2 regions of the Rahnella sp. P4_A8 genome follow, and region 1 is predicted to be linked to the other one. Evidence: predicted binding sites of a transcription regulator. Region 1 holds the regulator's gene; the other holds the start of a gene.

The links. The regulator LexA, encoded in region 1, represses DNA repair genes until DNA is damaged. The targets are predictions, from matches to a motif close to TNCTGTATGTACATACAGNA.
Region 2: a site for LexA is predicted at 2,664-2,683, ahead of AC1DUO_RS15795 (DNA translocase FtsK 4TM domain-containing protein). Genes of this name have one in related genera too.

The regions. Positions count from the first base shown of each region.
Region 1 is NZ_JBFUHK010000008.1:24,483-28,697, forward strand. Features, by position in the region: gene plsB (glycerol-3-phosphate 1-O-acyltransferase PlsB) at 1-663, opposite strand, end outside; gene AC1DUO_RS06410 (diacylglycerol kinase) at 781-1,149, shown strand; gene lexA (transcriptional repressor LexA) at 1,269-1,877, shown strand; gene dinF (MATE family efflux transporter DinF) at 2,176-3,540, shown strand; gene AC1DUO_RS06425 (CsbD family protein) at 3,730-3,939, shown strand; gene zur (zinc uptake transcriptional repressor Zur) at 4,098-4,215, opposite strand, start outside.
Region 2 is NZ_JBFUHK010000032.1:10,233-14,447, forward strand. Features, by position in the region: gene AC1DUO_RS15795 (DNA translocase FtsK 4TM domain-containing protein) at 1-2,599, opposite strand, end outside; gene lrp (leucine-responsive transcriptional regulator Lrp) at 2,720-3,214, opposite strand; gene trxB (thioredoxin-disulfide reductase) at 3,947-4,215, shown strand, end outside.

The sequences.
Region 1 (4,215 bases):
CAGCAATTTATTGAACAAATCCTGACGTGCCGGAAGACGCGGACCAACCGCAGCCAGACGCTGACGGGAGAAATGCATCCGCGCCACACGTGCCAGTTTTTGAGCAATCGTCTTATCTGTGCCGTGTTCCGTCGCCATATAACGCAGGGAAACGGTATTGGAGAAACGGACGAAACTGTCCCGCCCCAGCCACAGCACAGCGAAAAATTTCTGGATACCGTTCAGCACGCGCAGATGCGGCGTGTCGTCCTGACCTTCACGGCCCGGTGCACGACCAAACATTACCGACACCGGCAACATCTGAATGTCTAAATCCGGATTATTGCGGTGCAAATCAAGGTAGTCGTGGAACAGCTTTACGGACTCCTGCTTCGGCGTGTAATAAGAGAATACGCGCGGGCCTTCGGCTATAAAGACATGGCTTGGTAGCAGGGTTCCGTCAATTTCCAGCGGAATAAGAGGATCAGGCAGATTCTGCGCCAGACATTGCGCACGCAACGTCAGCAAATCGGCTTTGGAATTATAAGGTAATACGTACAAAATCGGCCGCGTCGGGTCTAAATGCAACTCGGTAACCGGATCTGAAGGTATGACCTTGCTCTTTACCAGCAATGAGAGTGGTAAATTCAATAATGTGTAATAAAGTCTACGCCAACCTGACATAAAAACGTGAAGCCTCTTGTTAGCAATTTCGCCGCAAGGATACCAGAAAGATCCGTGGAGATCTGTGGTCATATAAAAGCTAAAATGCTGCAAACACTCTAAGGATCAGTACCCGAAATGGCGAACCAAGTCACCGGATTTACCCGAATTTATAAAGCGGCCGGCTATTCCTGGAAAGGATTCAAAGCGGCATGGCAAAACGAAGCGGCATTTCGCCAGGAGGCCAGCGTCGCTATCCCGTTAATTTTGCTATCTTTCTTGCTTGATGTCAGCACCATTGAACGTATCCTGCTGGTGGGATCCGTCGTGCTGGTCTGTGTCACGGAGTTGCTCAACAGCGCGGTGGAATGTGCAATAGACCGCATCGGGCCTGAGTTTCATGTGCTTTCCGGTCGCGCAAAAGATATCGGCTCTGCTGCCGTACTTCTGACCATCATATTGGCGATTTTTGTCTGGGTCAGCATCTTTTGGTCGCGATGGTTCTGATTTGGAATCTGCATTCCAGGAATCAACGTTATGCCCTGTTTTTATTCAATCTTAGGTTTTCATTGACCGTTTAGCTGTATATACTCACAGCAAGACTGTATAAACAACCAGGGGGCGGAATGAAAGCTTTAACGACCAGACAACAAGAGGTCTACGACCTTATTCGCGATCATATCTCCACCACCGGTATGCCACCAACCCGCGCAGAGATTGCATCACGTCTGGGGTTCCGTTCTCCCAATGCGGCGGAAGAGCATCTTAAAGCGCTGGCGCGTAAAGGTGTTATTGAGATTGTTTCCGGTGCATCACGCGGCATTCGTCTGCTGATGGAAGAAGAAGAAGGTTTACCGCTGATTGGCCGCGTTGCCGCCGGTGAACCGCTGCTGGCGCAGCAACATATCGAAGGGCACTATCAGATCGATCCGGCAATGTTTAAGCCGAGCGCCGATTTCCTGCTGCGTGTCAGCGGTATGTCGATGCGTGATATTGGTATCCTTGACGGCGATCTGCTGGCCGTGCATAAAACGCAAGACGTGCGTAATGGTCAGGTTGTGGTGGCCCGTATTGATGATGAGGTCACCGTGAAACGCCTGAAAAAACAAGGCAGTGTGGTGCAGTTATTGCCTGAGAACAGCGAGTTTCAGCCGATCGTGGTGGATTTGCGCGAGCAGAATTTCAGCATTGAAGGCTTAGCCGTAGGTGTTATCCGCAACGGCGACTGGATCTGACCTTCGTACTTCGAGCTATCTCTGCGTTGGCTGCCTTCGCGAACCCCGGTCACATACTTGTGTATGCTCCCGGCGTTCGCTTAGTTGCCGCCTTGATATAACGCGAATTACTCGGTCAGATATGACTAAGTCAGAAATTGCTGTGTCAGATAGACAAGACTAAAACTAATTGAATATGGATGGCGGCCGCCTCTGGCATCCATGTGAATTCAAAGAGAAATGCGTTTCTCTCATCATCGCCCCTTTCGGGGCGATGTCATTTACAGGCATAACCTGAACCTCCGGCATGAGATTCTCTATGCAACATCATTCCCTGCGACACACACTCAAAAACACCTTTTTAAGCCCTGCCGATAAAGCGCTCTGGATGCTGGCATTGCCGATGATTTTTTCCAATATCACGGTGCCGCTCCTCGGCCTGGTGGATACCGCAGTGATCGGTCATCTCGACAGCCCGGATTATCTCGGCGGCGTGGCTGTGGGTTCGATGATCACCACTTTCCTTTTTATGCTCTTACTGTTTCTGCGGATGAGTACCACCGGCATGACCGCTCAGGCGCTGGGCGCGAAAGATAATCAGCTTCTGGCGCGTGCTTTTGTACAACCCTTCCTTCTGGCTGTACTGGCGGGCGTCATTATTGTGGTATTCCGTCATCCGCTGATGGAGCTGGCGTTTCACATTGTCGGCGGCAGCCAGCCCGTGCTTGAACAGGCGAGGCTGTTTATCGAAATCCGCTGGTTCAGCGCCCCGGCTTCATTGGCGAATCTGGTGATCCTCGGGTGGTTGCTCGGCATTCAGTACGTTCGCGGGCCGGTGATTTTGCTGATTGCCGGGAATTTGCTGAATATCATTCTGGATCTGTGGCTGGTGATCGGGCTGGGCTGGAACGTGCGTGGCGCAGCCATGGCGACGGCAAGCTCCGAGTATTTCACGCTACTCATCGGGCTGTATTTCGTCTGGCGGGTGATGAAACGACGCGGTATCACCGGCGCAGAAATCACCTCCGCGTGGCGTGGTAATTTGCGCCGTCTTCTCGGGCTTAACCGCGACATCATGCTGCGCTCATTACTGTTGCAGCTTTGCTTTGCATCGCTGACCGTTCTGGGCGCGCGGCTGGGCAGCCACATTGTGGCGGTCAACGCCGTGTTGATGAACCTGCTGACATTTACCGCGTTTGCACTTGACGGTTTTGCTTATGCTATCGAAGCGCATTCCGGTGAGGCATTCGGTGCCCGCAACCGCGAAAAACTGCTGAATGTCTGGCATGCCGCGTGTCGTCAGGCCGGGCTGGTTGCGCTGTTTTTTGCTCTGATTTACGCGCTGGCGGGTGGGGCGATCATTGATGCGCTGACATCATTACCGGAATTGCGTGAGCTGGCGGACCGATATCTTGGCTGGCAAATTATACTGCCGCTGGTGGCTGTCTGGTGCTATTTGCTTGATGGCATGTTTATCGGCGCAACGCGTGGGCGGGATATGCGAAACAGCATGCTGGTGGCGGCGCTGGGGTACGGGCTGACATTGTTCACTTTACCGCTGCTGGGCAATCATGCGTTGTGGCTGGCGCTGACGGTATTCCTCGGGTTACGCGGGATTTCACTGGGCTGGATATGGCGTCGTTACTGGCGGCATGACACATGGTTTTCGTCTCCGTCGCACTGATTTTTCAGCTATTTTCAAAGAAATAAGCGCAGCTTTGTCGTTATTTCATGCTTTAGATTAATCCTAATAGTGGTTTTTATCCCTGTTTAAGGAGGATTAATCGAGATTCTCTACTAACCTTTAAAGTGTTAAGGACGAGCTGCAAGACGAAATGCAGTTCATAAAACCCAAGGTAACAGGAGATATTTTATGAATAAGGACCAAGCCGACGGTAACTGGAAGCAGTTCAAAGGGAAAGTGAAAGAACAATGGGGCAAACTGACTGATGACGACCTGACAGTGGTTGAAGGTAAACGTGATCAGTTAGTCGGTAAAATTCAGGAGCGTTACGGCTATCAAAAAGATCAGGCCGAGAAAGAGCTCAATGAATGGGAAACCAAAAACAAATATCACTGGTAAGACGCGACTCCCCCTCGCGTGCCAGTGACGTATCCTGAGATTTAGCTGCTCCTACCCGGAACGCTTCAGGATACGGGTACACGGATGTACCCAACCTCTTCTCTGTACAAAACATCCTCCTCTTACGAGTCACCTTCAAAACCTTAAAACCCGATCATTCAGCGTTTTTTCACCACAATACTGTGGTCGTGATCGCAATGGTCATGGCTGTCGCAGGTTTCTACTACTTTGCATTCTGCACATAAGCCATGCGCTTCAACGACGGAATGGCGAAGC
Region 2 (4,215 bases), on a different contig from region 1:
CATCTTTCATGTCAGTAACGACTTCGGTCAGCAGATGTGGAATACCTTCATACACCGACAATTCGAGCATTTTCGGGTCGATCATAATGAAGCGCACATCTTCAGGTTTAGACTTGTACAGCATACTCAGGATCATGGCGTTAACGCCGACGGACTTACCGGAACCGGTCGTACCGGCCACCAGCAAGTGAGGCATTTTCGCCAGATCGGCGATAACCGGCTCACCTGAAATATCTTTACCCAGCACAATTGTCAGCGGCGACGTACTTTCTTTAAATTTCGCACAGTCCAGCACTTCGCGCAGATATACCGTCTGGCGCTTCTTGTTTGGTAATTCCAGGCCGACATACGGTTTGCCCGGGATCACTTCTACAACACGCACCGCAACCGCAGACAATGAACGGGCAAGGTCACGCGAAAGGTTAGAAATACGTGCAGCTTTCACGCCCGGCGCCAGATCCAGTTCGAAACGGGTAATTACCGGCCCCGGCAATTTCCCCACGACATCGGCTTTAATGCGGTAATCATTCAGACGCGCTTCGATCAGATTTCCCATCTGTTCCAGCGCGAACTCATCCACAGGCTCAGCTTCAGCCGGCGGTGAGGTCAGCAAATCCAGTGATGGCAGCGGTGTGGTCGGTTTCACCAGCGGCTGTTCATTACGCATAAGGAACGGATGGATCAGGCTATCCATATCAGGCTGCGCCGATGGCGAAGACTGTCGTGGAGCCTCATATTCCTGCGCATGCTGTACGGGCTCAGAAGACGTAGCGCGCTGATAAGGTTGTTGTGCAAACGTTGCAGCCTGCGGTTCTTCTTCCGCTTGTGCCGGCAATGTAAACAGCGGTTCAGAAGGCGTATCGTCCACCAGGTCAGCCATTGGTGAGAAGCTGAACGCATCATGCTGGCTGAGTTTCATGGCTGCAGCGGCAAAATCATCAGCAACAGCCGGTAATTCAGTCTGCTGATTTTGTGAATGATGATGCTGTACCACGCCGCTTAGCGGTTCGACATCCTGCTGATAGCGGGCCTGCTCACGCGCAGCAAACGCATTGCGCAATTCGGCTTCCTGCAAGGCAGTTTCTTCATCAGGTTCATTTTCAGTGACCGCATCGCCATAGCGCTCTTGTTGCTGAGCGGCAAACGCCTGCTGCAATGCTGCTTCCTGTAGCGCTTCTACGTCTGCCTGGATCTGTGGATCGCTATGCGTCGCAGACTGTGCCTGTTCCTGCTGTTCTGCCATACGCTGAGAAGGCAGCTTGATGCCATACGAGGCCAGCTCACGGCGTGTAGGTATACGCACCGGATTAGGACGCGGCAACTCAGGGCCAAAGCCTTTTTTCACCTGTGGATTTTCATCGCTCACAGCACTGAAGGCTGGCATAAAGGTGTTACCAGCGGAAGATGCCGTGGACTGCCCTGCCTGTGCAAGGCCGGTCGCCAGTGCTGCGGTGGCCGCCACGCTGGCCGCCTGAGCGGCATCAGGCACTGCTGAACTGAAATCAAACGGAGAACGGGAATGCTCCACGGCAGTTTGCCAGTTGCCCAGACTCGGACCATCTTCCTCTCTGCGCTCAACTGGCGCTGGTGAAGGCGATTGCTGAACGGGCTGCGGATGGCGCGGAACTGGTGTTTCTTCCGGGATCTCGAAATTGTATAACGGCGGAATGGCCGTTGCCGGTGCTGGCTGCGGTGAAATATTAGCAACCGGCGGCTCAGCAGCATAAGGATCCGCTGCCTGTACCGGTTCAGCAACAGCCGCGCTCGCAGCAGGTGCGGTAGCCTCAGAAGAGGCCTGCGCCACAGGTTCATTCACCGAAGGCGCAGAGAACAGCACGTCATCTTCATCAGCTTCGGAAGCGGCGGCAGTTGCAGGAGCCGCTGCAGCAGCGACGGCCGGCGCGACTTTAGCAGCCGGTTTTGCGTCATCGTCTTCCAGTAGCGGAGCGTCCTCCTCGTCGTAATCATAATCATCGTCACGACGGGACCGGTTGGTCACGATATTCGTTACACCCAGCACGGCACCACCGATCTTTTCGGCGATCGTCAACCAGGACCAGCCGGTAAATAAGGTCAGGCCAGCAGCCCAGACGCATAACAGCACCAGAGTCGCCCCCACATTATTAAAGTAAGGTGTCATCGCGGTACTGAGCAAACTGCCGATTACACCGCCGGAAGCGAAGTAATACAGGTCATCAACGTTGACGGCTGCAAGACCACAAGACGTGACAATGAGCGCCAGCGTGCCAATAAGGCGCAGCGAAAGGGCAAAATAATCGACGAAATCCTGTTTATCCCGCTGACGGAAAGCCGCCCAGCAGAGACACAGAATAATAGGTGGAATAGCGTAACCAAATACGCCAAAGATGAAGAACAGCGTGTCGGCCATCCATGCACCTACACCACCGCCCCAGTTATGAATTGGCCCATGCCAGGCTGTCTGAGACCAGCTTGGATCAGAGGGGTTAAAACTCACCAATGCCGCCATTAAATAAGCAGCAAAAATCGCTACCACAACCAGCAAAGCCTCCAGAAGACGGCGGCCATTGCTCAGTTTTTTCAGGGTAACTTCTTTATCTTCTGTATATTCCTGGCTCAAGAAAGGCTCTCCAGGTTCCTGTGAACTGAGAAAAAGCAACAGCGCCGAGACTCCCCGGCGCCATAGCTGTATAGATACACAGGAGTGTAGCTAAAATGACAAGGTTTTGCACCAGAACAATTACCGGGTCTTAATGACCAGGCGATTTGTCTGTTTCACTTCTTCCATCACCACGTAGGTGCGGGTGTCGTTAACACCTGGCAGACGAAGTAAAGTCTCACCTAACAGCTTACGGTAAGCAGACATATCAGGTACGCGGGTTTTCAACAGGTAGTCGAAGTCCCCTGAAACCAGATGACACTCCTGAATATCTTCGAGTTTTTGTACTGCCGCATTGAACTGTTCAAACACATCCGGGGCGCCGCGATTGAGGGTAATCTCAACAAATACCAGCAACGATGCGTCCAGATAATGCGGGTTGAGCAATGCAGTATAACCATTGATGAAGCCCTGACGTTCAAGACGACGAACGCGCTCCAGACATGGAGTTGGAGATAATCCCACACGTTTGGAAAGCTCGACGTTTGAAATCCGGCCATCCTTTTGCAATTCGTTGAGGATGTTACGGTCAATACGGTCGAGATCTTTTCCCGGACGTTTTTTGTTGTCTACCATTATTATTGTCTCTCTGCTGTCCTTCCCTGCACCTGCCATACCCCAGCCAACTTCAATGTCTAAGGGTTGTCCCAAGCGAAGACCCGATGATTAAGGTTTACGCATCCAAAAGCCGCGTTGATCCCCTGTCAAAAGGAACACGGCCATAAAACGGATACTCAAAAGAAATAACCTTGTGAAATTAATAGATTGAAAACCACCAACCTGATTCACTAAACCCTGCTGCAACATAAAAACCAAAAAGCAATACCAGGACGGGTCCGTAGCAGCCAATTGCATAAATTCAAGTCACAGACAGGCAGTTAATTTCTTCTTCCCCTGATGTTTTCGCAAATGCACAGCGGATTGTCAAAGTAAAAGAAGCAAAATCAGAAGAACGTGCCAGATTGAAAAGCGGACGCCCCCTTTTTAGCTGTCTTTTATCTATGAACAATAACAACGCATCTCACCCATTATTTCGGCCAAATCCCTACAAACAATCCTGAATTGTGGCTAAATTAACGCGTTCTGATGAACAACGTTCACAACGATCGGTCGCCGGAATGCTGGTTTTTCATCCTATCCATCAAACAGTTATCTGCCTCATCAATATTGGCGAAATCCTTTTTACGCGGGTTACGCAGTAAAAACTATCAGACAAATCGTTAACAACATCTGAGTTTACTTTTTTTACTGCGCCGTTTTCCCTACAATCGGTTTATCGCTTGTCGCCATCGCGGAGATGAATTACGCATGAGTACGGTTAAACACAGTAAGTTATTGATCTTGGGTTCCGGTCCGGCGGGTTATACCGCAGCGGTTTATGCTGCGCGTGCAAACCTCAATCCGGTATTAATTACCGGTGTGGAAAAAGGCGGTCAGCTGACCACCACTACCGAAGTGGAAAACTGGCCAGGCGATCCGGAGGGTCTGACCGGTCCGGGCTTAATGGAACGTATGCATGAGCATGCCACCAAATTTAATACTGAGATCATTTTCGACCACATCAACAAAGTCGATTT